Regions from separate parts of the Bacillus jepli genome, predicted to be linked through region 4. Evidence: riboswitches for the same ligand, from Rfam matches in the RefSeq annotation. Region 4 holds a riboswitch; each other region holds the start of a gene.
The links. Region 4 has a riboswitch for S-adenosylmethionine ahead of ABC371_RS00915 (PLP-dependent aspartate aminotransferase family protein). Riboswitches for the same ligand answer to the same signal wherever they lie in the genome.

Region 1 (3,094 bases), 3.0 Mb from region 4:
GTACCTATAAAAATACTAAAGCAAATCACGATCACAACTATATCTGCAGTTGTGCCACCTACAAAAAACGGCTTAACAAATATATCACTCACAACGATTAAGAGAATCGCTAATGTTGTGACAATCATACTGGCAATTACGCCCCCAAGAAAAAATTTCTTCTTTGAGTATTGCTTCCGACCTGCATTCTGTAAAAAGTAGACGTAAACAGCAAGCATTAACACAGCTAAAATGGGCATCCCAATGACTTGTATTATGTTTAGTTCAAACTCTCCTCTTATGGCAGGTCCTATGAGGAAATAGGCTATAAATCCAATAAAAAAGACTGGAAGGAATTTTAATAGACTATTATAATCTGTCTTCATTTCTTGTTTTAATGAAGCCATATATTGTTCTGGTGTTTGATCAATAATATCATTTATGCTTCTCCCACTTTTCTCTGCCTCGGTGAAATGATCCTTTAATTCCTCCATTAATTCCTTAATTTCTTGTTCATTTTTTCCTGACATCATTAAGTACATTCTGAGATTGTCGATAAATGCCTCACTTTTTGTTGATAACATATCCTTACCTCCCTTTCAGTAATTCGTTTACTGGTTTTGAAATTTGTTTCCATTCTTCCGTAATAATCTCTAATGCCTCGTGTCCCTTTTCAGTCAGAAAATAATATTTGCGATTCGGTCCTGATTCAGAGGGGCGCATTTCTCCCCTGATGAGCCCATTTTTCTGAAGCCGTAATAAAATTGGATAAATCGTTCCTTCACTTACATCTGCTAAACCGATATTCAGCAATTTTTGTGAAAGTTCATAACCATAAATAGGCTCCTTTTCGATGACAGCCAACACACATCCATCCAATACTCCCTTTAACAATTGGCTTCTTATTGACATCTCATCTTACTCCCCCCTCTAGTTTGCTATACAAGGTAGTGAACAAAAAAATAAAGTTATTCTTAGGTAGTTGGTTTAACAAGATAGCTGATATAAAAAACAACTATCTTGTTATACAAAATAGTTGTTTTAAGTGTAAATTTATTTCATTTTTTTGTCAATAGGTTTTTTCTATAATGATAATGTTCCTACTTAATTTTCATCATACGCATTAAGTGCGTTCACACTGTGCGCCAGCGCAGATCCTTCTTTTAATGCAACGGCAACGAAAATAGCTTCAGAAATTTCTTCCAAATCAGCGCCTGCTTTTTTAGCATTTTTCGTATGAAGATCGATGCAGTACGGACAACCCGTTGTATGTGCGCAAGCAACCGCAATCAACTCTTTGTCCTTTTCTGTTAAGTTTTGCGCTTTGAGCGACTTACTGTCAAAATCAATAAATGCTTTAAATGCCTCTCCACTCAAGTCCGCAAATTCTTTCAGTCTAGCAAAATAGGATGCCTTATACAGTTCTTCATCACCATTTCCATCATATGCGTTGAGTGCATTCACCCCATGTGCTAAAGAAGAACCAGCCTTTAATGCAGTCGCAACAAAAATAGCTTCCGCCACTTCCTCTTTCGTTGAGTCATTCTTTTTCGCATTGCCAACATGTAAATCAATGCAATATGGACAACCTGTGATATGCGCGACCGCCACGGCAATCAGTTCCTTTTGCTTCACGGAAAGTCTTCCCGCTGCTAAAGCTTGGCTATCAAACTTGATGAAAGATTGAAAGGTCTCTGGGGCATACTGTTTCAATTCTGGAAGTCTTCCGAAGTATTCCTTTTTGTACAAGCTATCTGTTTTTGTTACTGTCATTTTGCATCTCTCCCTTAGGTATTTTCCCCAATTAAAATACGATTTTTCACATCAACTTACTTAGTTTTTGTAAAATGTGGACACCTAATATACGTTTAAGTGTAAACATATAAAATTTAAAAAGCCCCTTCCGATGAGGAAGAGGCATTATGTACGTCCACACTCATCTTTCAAGCATTTGCTTGCTGGAATTAGCACCTTGATACATTCATCGTAACGGTTGCTGCGGGATCAACGGACCAGTTTCCTCCCCCGACTCTTGATAAGAGAAAATCGTATTTAATTTAGGAATCTATTACTTACTACCTTACATGAATTGACAAAAGCTTGTCAACAGAAATATTAGATTATTTCGAAAAAGTAGCCATTAACCGAGTTTTGAGATTTAACACTTATAGGTTAATCGGCCACTCCTCTAAATGCTCTGCCATATCCCAAAACATGTATTCGTACATGCTTGTTTTTACGACAATTTCTTCAAGAATTGCTAGTTCTCGTTCAGATTTTCCACTAGCCATTACATTGAGAAGAGTTTTACAATCATCGGATAACTTCGTAAATTCATCGGATGCATACATTTTAACCCATTCTCCATAAAATTCATGTTCGATGGATCCAGGCCATGTTACGAGCTCTTTTCCAATAAAATTATAACTCCAAGCACAAGTAAGGACGGCTGCAACAACATTTTCAACACCGCCAAGGTGGGCGACGTTCAGCATGTAACTTGTGTAAGAAGTCGTAGTTGATGCAGGCTTTGTGGCCTCTAGTTCTTCATGAGAGATACCAAATTTCGCGGCATATTGACGGTGAAGATCCATCTCCACCTCAAGCGTACCATGTAAAAGATTTGCAAAAATGGACATTGTTTTTAAATCGGGAGCTTTTGCACTTCCTATCGCAAATAGACGGCTATACTCAATTAAGTACACATAATCTTGTTTCATATAATGTTTAAATTTTTCCTTTTCCAACCAGCCCTCGCCTATCCCTTTGACGAAAGGATGTTCCAAATACGAATTCCAAATTGGTTCTACTCGATTCCATAAACGATCAGTAAATAAACGACTCACTTTCATTTCCCCTCTCTACTTTTGACATCAGGGAGAAAAAACAAAACCCATCACTAGTGACTAGAAATGGGTTCGGTAATATATCATCGTATACACGACAAATACCAACTCCACTTCCCTACGCTAGTGTTACCTAGATCAGGTTCAAAGGGTCGATATTTCTATCTCTCAGCAAATACATGCTCCCCTAGTCGAATTGTTAGATTATTAAGTTACTATATATTAGTTAAACATAGCCGCTGAAAATAAGCAAATGTTCGAAAGATTAC
Region 2 (3,094 bases), 1.0 Mb from region 4:
GTTTAGTTTCAAAGCTGATATTTCTAAACCCTGTCGCACCGTTCGAAAAGGTTCGTGAAACATTTTGAACTGCCAGCATTCTTTTTCATCCTTTCACGCCTTTTTTACATAGCTATCCTGCCAATGAAGCGTTTTTTCCTCTGTTTTCTTCAAAATAGAGTCCGATATTTTACCTAGAATCGCAAAAAGCACAATACTAGCAATGACCGTTTCTGGAGAATAGGAGTTTTGGCCAACGACAAGCAAATACCCAATCCCCTGACTAGCCCCCATTAGTTCAGCCGCAACGACAAACATCCATCCTAGTCCTAGCCCGCTTCGAATCCCTACTAAAAAAGATGGAAGGGATGCAGGCAAGATGACTTTTCTAATTAAATCGAACGTAGAGAAGTTATAAATTTTTCCTACTTCAATCAACTTTCGATCAACACCCTGAATGCCAGACACGATGTTTAAATAAACTGGAAAAAATACTCCGACCGCAATTAGTGTAATTTTTGAAGGTTCAGCAATCCCCATCCAAAGAATAAAAAGGGGAACCCATGCTAGTGATGGAATCGAACGGAACGCTTGAAGCATTGGATCTAATAATGCTTCCGCAATTCGAAAATAGCCAACCAATGAACCAAATAGTACAGCAGCTACTACCCCAATAAGAAAACCAAAAAAGATTCGATATAAAGTAATTCCAATGTGCCCCCAAAGACTCCCATCTCCAGCAAATTCAAATATTTTTGCTAGGATGACCGTAGGTGCAGGCATAAGATGTGCTTCAAGGACACCGATATGGCTTAAATACTGCCAAACCACAAGCAAAATGGCAGGTATGATGCTTCCAAATAGAATGACTTTTACATTTCCTGATAAAACAAACTGAGTTTTCGACTTCACCTTTATTTGTCTAGATACCGCTCCACCTTTTATGTTCATAATGCCTCCTCTTATTGCTTTATTACTTTTTGAGCAAATGACGGATTAATCAATTCTTGAACCAATTTTTCTAATTCGACGTCTTTTTTGATAATACTCTGTGCTTGGAGAACCTTACCGGCTTCCGTTAAAGCCTCAATTTGTGCTTCACCAGGCACCGGATTAGAAAAATCATTACGTTCATTTAGTTGCTTGTTTGCTACTTCAATATCAATATTTGCGGATTTTGCTAGGATTTCCGCAGCTTCCTCCGGATTTTCTAGCACCCATGTACGAGCCTTTTCGTAAACTTCTATAACCTTTTCAACATATTCAGGGTATTTTTCAGCAAATTCCGAACGGACATTTAAGGTCCCATACGTATTAAAATCAGCATTGCGATAGAAAAGCTTCGCATCTGTTTCCAATTCAACCCTTGCCATGTGAGGATCTAATCCAGACCATGTATCTACTTGACCAGATGTTAAAGCACTTGCTCCATCTCCATGCTGCAGATTCACAATCTCAACATCTGAAGGACTTAGCCCTTCCTCATTTAAGGCACGCAATAGAAAAATATAAGGGTCAGTCCCAATCGTTGCGGCGACCTTTTTCCCTTTTAAGTCACTTACACGTTGAATCTTTGAGTCTTTATTTGCTACTAATGCTGTCCACTCTGGTTTTGAATAAATATAAACAACTTCAATCGGTGCACCATTTGCTTTAGCCATTAAAGCAGCAGCCCCTGCGGATGAACCAAAGTCTGAACTTCCACTATTCAAAAATTCAAGTGCTTTATTGCTTCCTTGGCTAAGAACAAACTCAACCTTAATTCCTTCTTCCTCGAATGCCTTTTCAGCCCAACCAAACTCTTTTAATACAAGACTTGTTGGCGAGTAAAAAGCATAATCCAAGACGATCTTCTCAGGTTTTTCATTCCCTTCACTAGCTTTACCTGAGGTACTAGAACAACCTACAATTCCGATAAATAACAAAGCAGTGATCAAAACGGCACTTAGTTTCTTCATTTCTCCCTCTCCTTTTCTACTAATATCCCAATCGGAAAACTGAGGATTATACCAATGTAACTCCAAACTTTTATCCCCATTACGATAAAAAAGCCCCCTTCAGTAAGAAGAGGGCTTTTTCCTCCTCTTATCTTTCAGGTAATCATACCTGATGGATTTAGCACCTTTTCAAGAATTACCTTGAAGGTTGCCGGGTTTCGTAGGGCCATGTCCCTCCACCGCTCTGGATAAGAGTTCTTTATTCAATTAGTACGTCTCTGTTTTGCTTTATAAAAGGATTATAGTATGTGAAAAATCAAAAGTCAAACACTTTTAAAAATATTTTATTTTCTTTGAATACTATTATAATTATTAATCAACCCCCTTATTCCTATGTTTCAGCTACTAAAATAAGACCTAAAAATCATTTGTGTCATATTTGTGAAGCCTATTGCTTTTACCTGAAATCCGCTGTATATTAAGAGTGTAGAAAGTTAGTGAAAAACTTCACAAACTAACTACTAAAGCTGGCAGCTAACGCACTCATATTTTTTTACAACCACTTGTGAAGAGTTTCACAAATTAATTATAAGGGGAGATTAAGATGAGAACATTCTTAAAAGGACCTAAAATGGCAGTTATTTGGACAGTATTACGTGTATGGTTAGGAATTCAATGGATAGAAGCTGGTTTTCATAAAATAACAGCAGGTGGATTTGATGCAGGTGGTTTTATCCAAGGTGCCATTGCAAATGCAGGTGGAGATCACCCAGCAGTACAAGGCTGGTATGCAGCATTCCTTGAAGGATTTGCCGTACCAAACATTGAGTTATTCAACGTACTCATTCCTTGGGGCGAATTCTTAGTAGGACTCGGTTTAATTGTAGGTTTTGCAACCATCCCAGCATTACTTGCAGGTGCATTCATGAACCTTAACTTCTTACTTGCTGGTACAACAAGCACTAACCCAACACTTTACACAGTAGCAATCATTCTCTTATTCGCAGGCGCTGCAACTTACTACTACGGTGTAGACAGATTCGCAGTACCTTACCTTACAAAACGAATTAACGACAAAAAAGCGACAAAAACAGCTACAAACGTAGCGTAACGAAAGAAAGTGTTCCTCCTACGCTAGGGGGAACACTTTTTTTGTGACTTTCTAATCAGTTTGAAAA
Region 3 (3,094 bases), 640 kb from region 4:
GATCAACCGGGTAACCGGAATGATTGCTACCAGTAAAATAATGAATGGAATGGAACGGAAAATATTAATGATTGCATTTACAACGGTAAAAACCGGCTGATTCTCAAGTATCTGACCTTTGCGGGTTACAAATAGTAGAATGCCGAGTGGCAACCCGAGAATAATTGAAAAGATAAAGGAGAAGGCCACCATTTGTATCGTTTCAATGAGCGCTTCGATGATTTGTTCCGTATTAACTAGCATGGGATGTCACTTCCTTGAAGCTTATTTGTTGTGATTGCATATACGTTAAAGCGCGTTTTACCTCTGCGTCAGGCCCCTGAATTTCCACAATCAAGTTACCGAATGGGATACCTTGAAGCTCTGTGATGCTACCGAACAGCACGTTGATATCGATATCCAACTTCTTTGCGAGTTGTGATAAAAACGGCTTTCCTGTTGATTGACCGACAAAGCTTATTCGGAAGATGTTCAGTGATCCCTGGTTGTTATTAATCATGCTTAAAATGGACTCAGGAATTTGATCGTGCATGACAGTGCTGACAAAGTTTTGGGCGGTTTGTGTCTTAGGTGCGGAAAAGACATCAAAGACAGTTCCTTCTTCAATCACTTGTCCTGCTTCCATGACAGCTACACGATCACAAATTTCACGAATCACAGACATTTCATGAGTAATCATTAAGATCGTAATGTTGTATTCTTGATTGATTTTTTTCAACAATTGCAGGATGGAGCTTGTTGTCTGCGGATCGAGCGCAGAGGTAGCTTCATCGCAAAGAAGAATCGAAGGCTGTGTTGCTAATGCTCTAGCAATTCCAACTCGTTGCTTTTGCCCTCCAGAAAGTTGGTCGGGATAAACATCAGCCTTATCACCTAAGCCGACGAAATCAAGCAGTTCTATAACACGTTTTTTAATTTGTTCCTTTGGTGTTTTGCTTAAAATAAGTGGCATTGCGACATTCGCGTATACTGTTTTTGAATTTAAAAGGTTAAAGTGTTGGAATACCATCCCAATATTTTTCTTTACTTCGCGAATTTGCTTTTCGGAAAGAGTTGTTAGGTCGTGACCGTCAACAATGACCTTTCCTGAGGTAGGACGTTCAAGGAAATTCACACAGCGAATTAATGAACTTTTGCCGGCACCGCTGAATCCGACCACCCCGTAGATTTCTCCTTTGTTAATTTTTAAATTGACGTTATTTAAAGCGTGCACTTTCTTTCCGCCGCTGTCATATACCTTAATCAGATCTTGAAACTCTATCATTTTTGATCTCCTTTCGTTTGTCCCTTAAAAAAGTTTCCTCAACATTTCCGAATAGCAAATTATTATTCTTAAAATCAGAAAATATTATTTTATGAAAATATAAAAAGCCCTCTTCAGACAGAAGAGGGCAGAAAGTCAATTCCAGTATCCTCTTCTTATCTCTCAAGTAACTTGCTGGAATTGGCACGGTACGAATTGTCCGCTGCCGAGGCTTCAAAGGGCCAGTCCCTCCACCTCTCTTGATAAGAAGTATTTTTAATATAAATCACACTATACATCCGTAGAATATAATTGTCAATATATTTGATATCTTTTTGTTATTTTTTAATATGAAAAAATATATACTGGAATAATTTTGATATTTTTAGATGAGGCAATTTAGTTAAATCAGATAATCCTATATACCAAAAGAACCATTTCTAATTACCGCGAATGGGGACATTCGAACCCGTACACTCTTGTCCATTCTTCAAATATTATCCTAAGCGACGGTTTGAGCGCGTATCAGATGGTTAGATGTGATTAGCTTTTCGTGGTAGCGTTTACACTAACTAATTGAATCATATGCATATGACTTTCCGGGAATCCCTTGTTTATGATTTTAAAGATGTTACGATAGGTACTATGTTTTAAAATTTACCACAAGGGAGACATTTGATGTTACATGAAAAAACGATTGCTTTTATAGGGGCAGGATCCATGGCAGAAGCAATGATTTCAGGAATTGTCGCAGCTGGAAAAGTCCCAACTAAACAGATTTTTGTAACCAACAGAACAAATACGGAAAGACTACAACAGTTAGAAGCTATTTATAACATTAATGGGATAGCAAGCCAAGATCTAGCCCTAAAAAATATCGATATTATTGTCCTCGCAATGAAACCTAAAGATGCAGAAACTGCATTACAGTCCATCAAAGATTCACTTCAACCAAACCAACTTGTTTTATCCGTGTTAGCGGGTATTACTACAACCTATATGGAGCAATATCTACCAGTGGGGCAACAGGTGATCCGGGTAATGCCGAATACATCTAGCATGATTGGAGAGTCTACAACGGCTATATCAGCCGGTTCTTATACGACAAATGAAAATATGATTCTAGCAGAAGAATTACTCAAATCCATTGGTGAAGTGTATGAAATTCCCGAAGAGCAAATGGATGTTTTTACAGGAGTAGCAGGCAGTGGGCCAGCCTATATTTATTACCTTATGGAACATATGGAAGCAACCGCAAAAAAGTTAGGCTTACAAGAAAACCTATCAAGGGATATTATTGCGCAAATGATTGTTGGCGCAGCCAAAATGGTCCAGCAACAGGGTGAAACGCCATCAACATTACGGGAAAATGTAACTTCACCGAACGGAACGACTGCCGCTGGTTTAGCAGCATTAGAAAAGAATGGCGGTGGCAAGGCGATTTCACAAGCTATTAAACATGCAGCAAAGCGTTCACATGAGATAAGTTCGCAGCTTGAGGGCAAGACTGCCAAAAAGGTTCAGGCTGTTTAACATTATAATTTTACCGGCGATAAACGCTTCGTCCGGCAATCAAAACAAAAAAAGATAAGGATTGATCGGATGTCCATAGAAAAGAGAGTCGTTATCAAAATAGGAAGTAGCTCATTAACAAGCCGTCATGGAGAAATTAGTAAGAGAAAGCTAGAAAAAATAGCGAATGAAATAGCTCAGCTAAAAGATGCAGGGCATGAGGTTGTCCTTGTTTCATCAGGGGCAGTTGCTGCGGGGTATCGAAAACTCGGCTGTCTTAAGCGCCCTGATTCATTGCCGGAAAAACAGGCAGCAGCTTCGATTGGTCAGGGGCTATTA
Region 4 (3,094 bases):
CCAAGTACTTCTGTTTCTCTTGGATTAACCGGGATAATTTTATAACCTAGACGCTGCATTTTTCGCGCAAGTCTATAGCTTGGACGAGCAGGGTTACCGCTTAGTCCAACGACAGCAATTGTTTTTGCTCGCTGAACTTCCTTTCCTTCTACTTCTTCACGAATAAATGTTGACTGGAGTGCCCAGCGAATGACTCCCTCATCATTAACTGCTGTTTCGCCTTTTTGTTCACCTTTTGATGAGATACCAGTCGCTTCATAAAAAGCCTGATCCAAGTCATTAACTAAATCACGGTAAGATTCAATACCAACCGATAAACGGATTAATTCTTCACTTACTCCTGTTTTTACTAACTCTTCCGGACTTAACTGCTGATGAGTTGTTGATGCTGGGTGAATAATAAGTGACTTGGCATCTCCAACATTGGCCACATGTGACCATAACGCAATGTTATTAATTACTTTCTTACCAGTCTCTCTACCACCCTTAATGCCAAAGTTCACGATAGAACCAAAGCCAGTTCGTAAATATTTTTTCGCAAGTTCATGTGCTGGATGCTCTTCTAGACCAGGGTATGAAACCCATTCAACCGCAGGATGGTCTTTTAAGAATTTTGCAACTTTCAGCGCATTTTCATTATGCTTTTCGATTCTTAAGTGTAATGTTTCAAGACCCTGTATCAATAGGAATGCACTATGCGGACTTAAAGATGAACCAAAGTCTCTTAATAGCTGCACTCTAAGCTTTGTACTAAATGCTAAAGTTCCAAATTCATTCGCATACTTAATTCCGTTATAACTTTGATCTGGCTCTGTAAATCCAGGAAACTTTTCACTGTTCCAATTAAAACGACCTCCATCAACGACTAACCCACCAATTGTAGTTCCGTGACCACCTATCCACTTTGTTGCGGAGTGAACCACTATATCAGCACCAAATTGGATTGGCTTACAAACATATGGAGAAGCAAATGTATTATCAATAATGAGCGGTACTCCATTTTCATGTGCAATCGCTGATACTGCTTCAATATCTAAAACATGCAAGCTTGGATTTCCAATCGTTTCAGCAAATACGGCCTTTGTTTTCGGCGTAATGGCTTTTCTAAAGTTTTCAGGGTCAGTTGGATCAACGAAATGAGTCTTGATTCCATATTTCGGAAGTGTAACGGCAAAAAGATTGTAAGTCCCTCCATATAAATTTGAAGCTGCTACAATTTCGTCTCCTGCTTGTGCGACGTTCATAATGGATAGAGCAATTGCGGCCATTCCTGAAGATGTTGCTACAGCTGCGACACCATCCTCCAACAACGCAATCCGTTTCTCAAGCACATCAACAGTCGGGTTACCAATTCGAGAATAAATATTACCTGACTCATCAAGACTAAAAAGACTTTGAGCATGATCTGTATTATGAAACACGAATGAACTAGTTTGATAAATCGGCACTGCACGTGAACCTGTTGTCGGATCTGGAGATTGACCTCCATGTAAAAGTATTGTCTCATCATCATACGTTTCATATTGTTTTGTCATTGTTTAATCCCCCAAATTTGATTTTTTGTGAGTTTTCTTGATTAGTTGATTACCTGCTTACTTTATGTAAATAAAAAGCCCCCTCAACATAAGAAGAGGGGGCCTCATCTTATCTTTCAGATGCCTTTGCATCTGCAGGAATTAGCACCTTTTCAAGCTTTCACTTGAAGGTTGCTGGACTTCTACGGGCCTGTTCCCTCAGTCTCTCTGGATAAGAAAATTCTATTAAAATGACGCGCTAACGCGTTAATTCTTCAACCATATAAAGTATTATAGAATACATCATTTTTACAGTCAATGTATTTTTTTGAAAAATTCATGTTTTCCTATAATTGGCCTTTTTCAAATTAAAAACCCCTTCTGAAAGAAAACAGAAGGGGAACAAGAACATACATCATACATATTCGTTCGTCCACCTTCTCATCTCCGGAATAGAAATACTTCCTCTGAACTTGGCACCGGGCATTCATATGCTGGTTGCCGAGGTTTCGTAGGGTCAGTCCCTCCACCTCTCTTGATAAGAAGAATCGCATTATTAAAGTATTTAATATGAATGTTAAAACATTTTAGATTACTTAGTCAATACCTTTTAAAAAATTTAATTAAGATAACTGGAGTTTTGTTTTTTTTCAATGATTTAAATAAGGATTAGAATGACCTTTCTCTTAATATGCACCTCTGATAAAATCTTTGACATTTTCATGGTAGAAGCGCTGAATCTTTTCCTTTTCTTCAGATGAAAAAGGTTTTGTTTCCAATGTAGTTAAATTATCTTGAACCTGTTTGACATTTTTGAATCCAGGAATAATACAAGTAATCTCTTCGTGATCTAATATCCAACGAAGGGCTGCACTTGCCATTGAGGTACGTCCTTCTGCAATCCATTTTAATTGGTCTGCGAGTTCCACACCCTTTTTAAAACCAAGACCAGCAAACGTTTCACCAACATTGAATGACTCGCCATTTTCGTTAAAGCGACGGTGATCATCTTCTTCAAAAACATGATTTGCTGTATATTTACCAGTAAGTAAACCGCTCGCAAGTGGCAATCGGACAAGTAGGCCAACATCTTTTTTGTAAGCCTCTGGAATCAGGGCTTCCAACGGCTTTTGGCGGAACATATTAAAAATAATCTGCAGGCTCTTCACGTTCGGATTTTCCAAGCAAACTAACCCTTCCTCAACAGTTTCCACACTTACCCCATAGTGACGAATTTTCCCTTCGCTTTGCAAGCAATCAAGAACTTCAAACACACTGCCATCGCGTAAAATTTCGGTCGCCGGACAATGAATTTGGTACAGGTCGATTGCCTCTCGGTTCAATCTACGAAGGCTATCTTCGCAGTAACGGCTTACTTGTTCGTAGCTATAATTTTTCGGGTCGAAAATATCCCCTTGACGACAGAATTTTGTCGCAATATGTATGCGATCTTCCTTGCCCTTTGTTGCTTTAGCCAACAGTTCTTCACTATGACCGTCACCGTATACATCGGCTGTGTCAAAAAAGTTAACACCTTGGTCAATGGCGAATTCCAAAGATTTCAGTGCCTCAGCATCATT

Region 1: another riboswitch for S-adenosylmethionine. It lies ahead of ABC371_RS16280 (carboxymuconolactone decarboxylase family protein); the one in region 4 lies ahead of ABC371_RS00915 (PLP-dependent aspartate aminotransferase family protein).
Region 2: another riboswitch for S-adenosylmethionine. It lies ahead of ABC371_RS06030 (aliphatic sulfonate ABC transporter substrate-binding protein); the one in region 4 lies ahead of ABC371_RS00915 (PLP-dependent aspartate aminotransferase family protein).
Region 3: another riboswitch for S-adenosylmethionine. It lies ahead of ABC371_RS04160 (methionine ABC transporter ATP-binding protein); the one in region 4 lies ahead of ABC371_RS00915 (PLP-dependent aspartate aminotransferase family protein).

The regions. Positions count from the first base shown of each region.
Region 1 covers NZ_JBDFMO010000001.1:3,180,807-3,183,900, reverse strand. The annotation lists gene ABC371_RS16290 (HAAS domain-containing protein) at 1-563, opposite strand, end outside; gene ABC371_RS16285 (PadR family transcriptional regulator) at 568-891, opposite strand; gene ABC371_RS16280 (carboxymuconolactone decarboxylase family protein) at 1,084-1,752, opposite strand; SAM riboswitch class I at 1,913-2,021, opposite strand; gene tenA (thiaminase II) at 2,145-2,825, opposite strand; TPP riboswitch at 2,924-3,024, opposite strand.
Region 2 covers NZ_JBDFMO010000001.1:1,179,536-1,182,629, reverse strand. The annotation lists gene ABC371_RS06040 (ABC transporter ATP-binding protein) at 1-79, opposite strand, end outside; gene ABC371_RS06035 (ABC transporter permease) at 94-930, opposite strand; gene ABC371_RS06030 (aliphatic sulfonate ABC transporter substrate-binding protein) at 942-1,937, opposite strand; SAM riboswitch class I at 2,062-2,171, opposite strand; gene ABC371_RS06025 (DoxX family membrane protein) at 2,521-3,027, shown strand.
Region 3 covers NZ_JBDFMO010000001.1:817,098-820,191, reverse strand. The annotation lists gene ABC371_RS04165 (methionine ABC transporter permease) at 1-243, opposite strand, end outside; gene ABC371_RS04160 (methionine ABC transporter ATP-binding protein) at 233-1,264, opposite strand; SAM riboswitch class I at 1,417-1,513, opposite strand; gene proC (pyrroline-5-carboxylate reductase) at 1,922-2,776, shown strand; gene proB (glutamate 5-kinase) at 2,846-3,094, shown strand, end outside.
Region 4 covers NZ_JBDFMO010000001.1:179,266-182,359, forward strand. The annotation lists gene ABC371_RS00915 (PLP-dependent aspartate aminotransferase family protein) at 1-1,535, opposite strand, end outside; SAM riboswitch class I at 1,642-1,753, opposite strand; SAM riboswitch class I at 1,953-2,059, opposite strand; gene ABC371_RS00920 (aldo/keto reductase) at 2,201-3,094, opposite strand, start outside.